DNA from 3 places in the Pseudomonas sp. GW821-FHT01A09 genome. Region 2 is predicted to be linked to each of the others. Evidence: riboswitches for the same ligand, from Rfam matches in the RefSeq annotation. Region 2 holds a riboswitch; each other region holds the start of a gene.
The links. Region 2 has a riboswitch for cobalamin ahead of cobW (cobalamin biosynthesis protein CobW). Riboswitches for the same ligand answer to the same signal wherever they lie in the genome.
Positions count from the first base shown of each region.

Region 1: another riboswitch for cobalamin. It lies ahead of AC3WJP_RS00655 (ABC transporter substrate-binding protein); the one in region 2 lies ahead of cobW (cobalamin biosynthesis protein CobW).
Region 3: another riboswitch for cobalamin. It lies ahead of cobO (cob(I)yrinic acid a,c-diamide adenosyltransferase); the one in region 2 lies ahead of cobW (cobalamin biosynthesis protein CobW).

Region 1 covers NZ_JBYSWB010000001.1:160,894-163,152, reverse strand. Annotated here, with positions in the region: gene AC3WJP_RS00660 (alanine/glycine:cation symporter family protein) at 1-546, shown strand, start outside; cobalamin riboswitch at 675-870, shown strand; gene AC3WJP_RS00655 (ABC transporter substrate-binding protein) at 913-1,938, shown strand; gene AC3WJP_RS00650 (FecCD family ABC transporter permease) at 1,935-2,259, shown strand, end outside.
Region 2 covers NZ_JBYSWB010000049.1:14,532-16,790, forward strand. Annotated here, with positions in the region: gene cobN (cobaltochelatase subunit CobN) at 1-75, opposite strand, end outside; gene cobW (cobalamin biosynthesis protein CobW) at 79-1,143, opposite strand; cobalamin riboswitch at 1,240-1,456, opposite strand; gene AC3WJP_RS28240 (cobalamin biosynthesis protein) at 1,788-2,189, shown strand; gene cobM (precorrin-4 C(11)-methyltransferase) at 2,249-2,259, shown strand, end outside.
Region 3 covers NZ_JBYSWB010000029.1:20,240-22,498, forward strand. Annotated here, with positions in the region: gene AC3WJP_RS24380 (PQQ-dependent sugar dehydrogenase) at 1-445, opposite strand, end outside; cobalamin riboswitch at 737-962, shown strand; gene cobO (cob(I)yrinic acid a,c-diamide adenosyltransferase) at 1,098-1,709, shown strand; gene AC3WJP_RS24390 (cobyrinic acid a,c-diamide synthase CobB) at 1,706-2,259, shown strand, end outside.

The DNA.
Region 1 (2,259 bases), on a different contig from region 2:
GTGATCTGCACCTGCACCGCCTTGCTGATTCTGCTGTCGGGCTTCTACACCCCGGGCTTCGAAGGCGACGGCATTGCCCTGACCCAGAACTCCCTGGCTGCGGTAGTCGGTGACTGGGGCCGTACCTTCGTCAGCATTGCGCTGTCGCTGTTCGTGTTCACCTGCATCCTCTACAACTACTACCTGGGCGAAAACAGCCTGCAGTTCCTCAGCCGCAATCGCTTCGTGCTGCTGGGCTACCGCGCGCTGGTAATGGTGTTGATCGTCTGGGGCTCGACCCAGGACCTGTCCACTGTGTTCGCCTTCGCCGACATCACCATGACCGGCCTGGCGTTCGTCAACCTGACCGCGCTGGCCCTGCTGTTCAAGGTCGGCCTGCGGGTGATGCGCGACTACGATGATCAGCGCCGCGCCGGGATCAAACAGCCCGTGTTCGACGCCGCCCAGTTCCAGGATCTGGACCTCGACCAGCACGCCTGGCCAGTGGAGACCGGCAAGGTCGCCGAAAGCGCCTACGCCGCCGAACTGGCGCATGCGCAACGCTGATTGGCGATATGCAGCGAGAAGCCCCTTGCGAGGGGCTTTTTGCTGTCCGGATGTTTCGCTGCGAGCCTGCATCATCACCCCGCACCGCAGCATGGCGGCAACAGCATTTCCACCCCGAAAAACAATCACGTACCATGTCGCCCGCCGGTTCCTTCACAGGATCAATAGGGAATCCGTCACGTGCCCACCGCCGTGAAACGGAACTGCCCCCGCAACTGTAGGCGTCGAGCCGCATTCTGATCTGCGCCACTGGTTCACTCCGGGAAGGCCTGAATGCAGCCATGACACGCCAGTCAGGAGACCTGCCGGCGGCAATATCGAGTACCCACCGGCGGGGTGTCCGGAGTTCGTAGCGAGTAGATTTTCATGTCATTGATTCGTCCTGCCCTTCTGCTGAACGGCCTGCTGTTCAGCTTGATCACATGCGGCCCGGCATTGGCCGCACCGACCCACTATCCACTCACCGTGGACAACTGCGGCACCGCGCTGACCTTCGCCCAGGCGCCGAGCAAAGCGGTGACCATCGGCCAGTCCACCACCGAGATCCTCTATGCCCTCGGGCTGGGCGAGCGCGTGGTTGGGACCTCGCTGTGGTTCAACCCAGTGCTGCCGGCGTACCAGAGCCTCGACGCCAAGGTCCCGCGCCTAGCCGACAACCAACCGAGCTTCGAGGCGGTGATCAACAAGCGCCCGGACCTGGTGGCGGTGCAGTTCGAATGGTCGGTCGGGCCTCAGGGCGCCGTCGCCACTCGCGAGCAGTTCAACGACCTGCACATCCCCGCCTACGTGATGCCCACCGATTGCGAAGGCAAGGACAACCGGGTCGGCGCCGACGGCACACGCCTGCGCCCGTTCAGCGTCGACAGCCTGTACAAGACCATCGACCAGCTGGCGACGATTTTCGACGTCAGTGAGCGTGGCACCGCACTCAATGCCGAACTGGCGGCGCGGCTGGCAAAGGCTCAGGCCAAGGTCGCGGCCAAACAGCTGAATAACGCCACCGTGGCGTTCTGGTTCTCCAGCCCGGACCTGGCCAGCGACCCCTACATGGCCGGACGCAAAGGCGTGCCGGACTTCATGGCCAGCACCCTGGGGCTGCACAACGTGGTGCAGTCGGACGAAGAATGGCCCACCGTCGGCTGGGAAAGCATTGCCAAGGCCAATCCCACCGTGCTGGTCATCGCACGGATGGATCGGCGGCGCTTTCCGGCCGATGACTACCTGAAGAAGCTGGAATTCCTCAAGAACGATCCCGTGGCGCGCAATATGGACGCGGTCAAGCACGGCCGCATCGTGATCCTCGACGCCCAGTCGATGGAAGCCACGGTGCGCATGTTCGATGGCATCGACGGCCTTGCCGACGCCATCGATCACTTCAAGCTGCCGAAATGACCCGGACATTGGCCATCGCCGCGCGCCAGTTGCTGCTGCGCCTGAGCTGGGTGTTGCCGCTGCTGGCGCTGGCCCTGCTGGCGGGCGTGGCCATCGGTGAAACGCCGCTGGCGCCCGGTGTGGTCCTGCAGACCCTGGCCAACCAGCTGGGCCTGGGCAACTATCCGCTGGATGCGATCGACCAAGGCATCATCTGGAACTACCGTCTGCCCCGCGCCCTGGTAGCAGCTGCCTGCGGCGCCGGCCTGGCGACCTGCGGCGTGGTCCTGCAAGCACTGTTGCGCAACGCCCTGGCCGAGCCGTACCTGCTAGGTATATCGG
Region 2 (2,259 bases):
GGCAGGCGTCTGCCCCAGGTCGGCAATGCTGTCGTCCGGGACGAAACCGCCGGGCTGGGTTCTGAGCAGGTGCATGGATCAGGCGGACAACGCAGCGCGCAGTTGGGCTTCAAGGGCCACGGCATCGAGCTCCTGACCGATCAGCACCAGCTTGGTGACGCGCACTTCATCACTGCGCCAGGCGCGGTCGAAATGCTTGTCGAAGCGCGTGCCCACGCCCTGGATCAACAAGCGCATCGGCTTGTTCGGCACGGCGGCGAAACCCTTGATACGCAGGATGCCGTGCTGCACCACCAGTTGCGTCAGGGCGTCGAGCAGCAGGCTCTCGTCGGCTTCGGGAAGGTCGATGGAGATCGAGTCGAAGGCATCGTGGTCATGGTCGTCGTGATCATCACCGTCGTGATGGTCATGGTGCGTCTTGCGTCCATCGATGTGCACCTCGGACTCGGCGCCCAGGCCCAGCAACACGTCCAGCGGCACGCGACCGCTGCTGGCCTCGATGACCTTGACCGCCGCCGGCAGCTCTTCGGCCACTTCGGCGCGTACGTTGGCCAGCGCCTGCGGATCGATCAGATCGGCCTTGTTGAGGATCACCAGATCGGCACTGGCCAGTTGGTCGGCGAACAGTTCGTGCAGCGGCGACTCGTGATTCAGGTTGGGATCGAGTTTGCGCTGGGCGTCGACCTGATCCGGATAGGCCGCGAAGGTGCCAGCGGCGACGGCCGGGCTGTCAACCACGGTGATCACCGCATCGACGGTGCAGGCGTTGCGGATTTCCGGCCACTGGAAGGCTTGCACCAACGGCTTGGGCAAGGCCAGGCCGCTGGTTTCGATGAGGATATGGTCGAGGTCGCCGCGGCGCGCCACCAGCTCACGCATCACCGGGAAGAATTCTTCCTGGACGGTGCAGCACAGGCAGCCGTTGGCCAGTTCGTAGACACGGCCGCTGGCTTCTTCTTCGCTGCAGCCGATGCTGCACTGCTTGAGGATGTCGCCGTCGATGCCCAGCTCGCCGAATTCATTGACGATCACCGCAATGCGCCGGCCCTGGGCGTGGTCGAGCATGTGCCGCAGCAAGGTGGTCTTGCCCGAGCCGAGGAAGCCGGTGACGATGGTGACGGGAAGTTTGGCCAGTGTTTTCATCGGATGCCCTTGGCAGGAGTGGCGGGCATACGGGACGAGGGCCGCGGTGCGCTGAGCCCACGGTGCGTTCGCCACCGGATCACCCCGCCCGGTTGTTAAGAGAAACGGTTCGAGGCAGGTCTCCTGGCTTGCGATGTGCCAACGACTGGCGAACGGGCCAGGCTGGAGTGGCTCGACGCCTTCCCGCGCGTGGCGCAGTGGCAGTGTCGAACCGGGCATCGCTTACAGTTGCGGGGGCAGCCGCGGCATTGGACCGCGTTCCCTTCTTAGCCGCACCCTCGCAAGGGGCGGAACCTCAGTGCAGCAAGGGTACGGAGTGTGAGGAACGAGGTCAATCGAAGGTGCGAGGTTTCCCTGCCATTGCACACTGCGCGAACCGGCACGATGAGATTGACCCGCAGCAGCCACCATGGTCTGCTGTGCAGCCGTTTCGGGTGCCCTTGACCGGCGTTCACGTCGGCCCCCACCCTGAAGTCCAGAGGGAACCGCCATGTCCATCAGCAACACCACCTCCAGCCCTGCCGCCCCGTGCCCTTGAGGTCGCCCCGGATGATCAAGCGTACTGCACGACCCCTGGGCTTCTCTGGACTGTTGGCACAGGACCTGATCGGCGCGTGGCTGTTTGGCCGCAAAGCGGTCGCTCGATGAGCCGGCTAGTGGCCGGTTTCGGGTGCCGCGCGGGCTGCTCGGTCGAAGTGCTGAACGCCCTGCTCGATCGAACCCTTCGCGCCAATGGTCTGGATCGCAGCCACTTGGTCGGCATCGCCAGCCTTGACCGCAAGGCCGACGAACCCGGACTGGTGCAGTTGGCGGCGCAATTATGCGTACCCTTCTACACCTACACCGCCACTGAACTGCTGGTTCATGACTCACAGCTGAGCCACCGATCGGAAACCTCCTTTGCCCACACCGGCTGCCATGGCGTGGCCGAAAGCTGCGCTCTGGCGCTGGCCGAAGAGCTCGGAGATGCGTACCCACAGTTGCGCGTGAGCCGCCAAAAGACCGCTGATGCGACCTTGGCACTGGTGGGAGTGAGCGCTCGATAGCAGGTATCATGCCGGGGTGACCCTTCCACACATGAATCCTTTTCAACTTCGAGCCTCTCATGTCCGTTTT
Region 3 (2,259 bases), on a different contig from region 2:
GGAAGGTGCTGCGGGTTTCCGCCACGCCGTCGCCGTCCTTGTCGCGCAGCAGCGTGATGCGGTTGGGGCTGGCCACCCCGGAACCCGCACGGCTCATCACCTTCTTGGCGATCCAGCCCTTGATGCCCTTGCTGTCATCGGGTTTGGGCGGGGCGTCGGTCTCGGCCACCAGCACATCGCCGTTGGGCAGTACATATAGCCAGCGCGGGTGATGGAGATCGCGGGCGAACACCGCCACTTGGGTACCGGGCGCTGCGACCGGTTTGGCGCCCTCGGGCCAGCCCACTGCCGGAGCGATGTTGACGGTCGGCAGCAGGGTCTTGTTGGGGGGCGGCAGTTTCGGCGTCGGGCCGGTGCCATCGCTGACTTGCAGGGTAGAGCTTTCGCCGCAGGCGGCAAGCGCGGCGCTGAGGCTGATCAGCGCGGCGAGGCGGGTGATGTGCATGGTGGGCTTCCCTGTGTGTGCTGTTGGTCTTGTTATGTGCAGTGCTGGCTGCGCTTGAAGGATAGAGGTATCGATAGGGGTGTAGGTTCCGGTGAATGTGCGTAGGACAGGCTGGCCCCTTCGCGAGCAAGCTCGGCTCCCACAGGGGTACGCCGCTTGTGGGAGCCGAGCTTGCAACAGGGGTACGCCGCTTGTGGGAGCCGAGCTTGCTCGCGAAGAGGCCAGCGGATTCAGCGCATGCCTGCGCCCCACCCAGCGGCTTCATTTGACGCTCACCCCCCAACCCTCTAACCTTCGCGGCGTGTTTCAGGTGCTCGGCCGCCGCCTGGCGGGTCGAGTGAAACAGGGAAGCCGGTGAGCGAGCCTAGCCTTGCGATTCCGGCGCTGCCCCCGCAACGGTAAATGAGTCAAGGCCGCGCACGTCGCCACTGGCCCTCCGGGGTTCGGGAAGGCGCGCCGCCTGGGTGTGATAGCCCCGCTCATGAGCCCGGAGACCGGCCTGAACGCTCTTATTTCAATTGACTGTCGCGCGGGTGAGAGCGGCATCGACGATATGCTGCGAGCCGCCCCCGCGCCCTGTCCCTGACACTTGGGCGCGCGGGCACCGTTCGTGCGTCGATGCCGTCTGCGTGCACCAGTAGCGGAGGCTGCCATGACTGAATCCCTCGAACGTGACGAGCGCCATGTCGCGCGCATGCTGCGTAAAAAAGCCGTGATGGACGAACGTATCGCCAACGCGCCCAATGCCTGTGGCTTGCTGCTGGTGCTGACCGGCAACGGCAAAGGCAAAAGCAGTTCGGCGTTCGGCATGCTTGCCCGCGCCATGGGCCATGGCATGCAATGCGGCGTGGTGCAGTTCATCAAGGGCCGCAACAGCACCGGCGAAGAGCTGTTCTTCCGCCGCTTCCCCGAGCAGGTGCGCTATCACGTCATGGGCGAAGGCTTCACCTGGGAGACCCAGGACCGCCAGCGCGACATCGCCGCCGCCGAAGCCGCCTGGGCCGTCTCGCTGCAGATGCTCCAGGACCCGGCCATTCACTTCGTGGTGCTCGACGAGTTGAACATCGCCCTCAAGCACGGCTATCTCGACCTCGATCGCGTGCTCAGCGACCTGCAAGCGCGCCCGGCCATGCAGCATGTGATCGTCACCGGTCGCGGCGCCAAGCCGGAAATGATCGAACTGGGCGACACCGTCACCGAAATGGGCATGCTCAAGCACGCGTTCCAGGCCGGTATCGGCGCGCAGAAGGGCGTCGAACTGTGAATCAGCCGCGCCACTGCCCGGCGGTATTGATCGCCGCGCCTGCATCGGGGCAGGGCAAGACCACGGTCACCGCCGCCCTCGCACGCTTGCACCGCAATCAGGGGCGCAGGGTACGGGTGTTCAAGTGCGGGCCGGATTTTCTCGACCCGATGATCCTCGAACGCGCCAGCGGTGCCCCGGTGTACCAGCTCGACCTGTGGATGGTAGGCGCCGACGAGAGCCGCCGGCTGTTGTGGGAAGCCGCCGCCGAGGCCGATCTGATCCTGATCGAAGGGGTGATGGGGCTGTTCGACGGCACGCCCTCGAGCGCCGACCTGGCGCGGCATTTCGGCGTACCGGTGCTGGCGGTGATCGACGGCACGGCCATGGCCCAGACGTTCGGCGCCCTGGCCCTGGGCCTGGCGCGCTATCAGCCGGATCTGCCGTTCGCCGGCGTGCTGGCCAATCGAGTCGGCACCCTGCGCCACGCGCAACTGCTGGAAAACAGCTTGACCGAAGGCCTGCGCTGGTACGGCGCGCTGTCCCGCGACCTGGCCATCGAGTTGCCCAG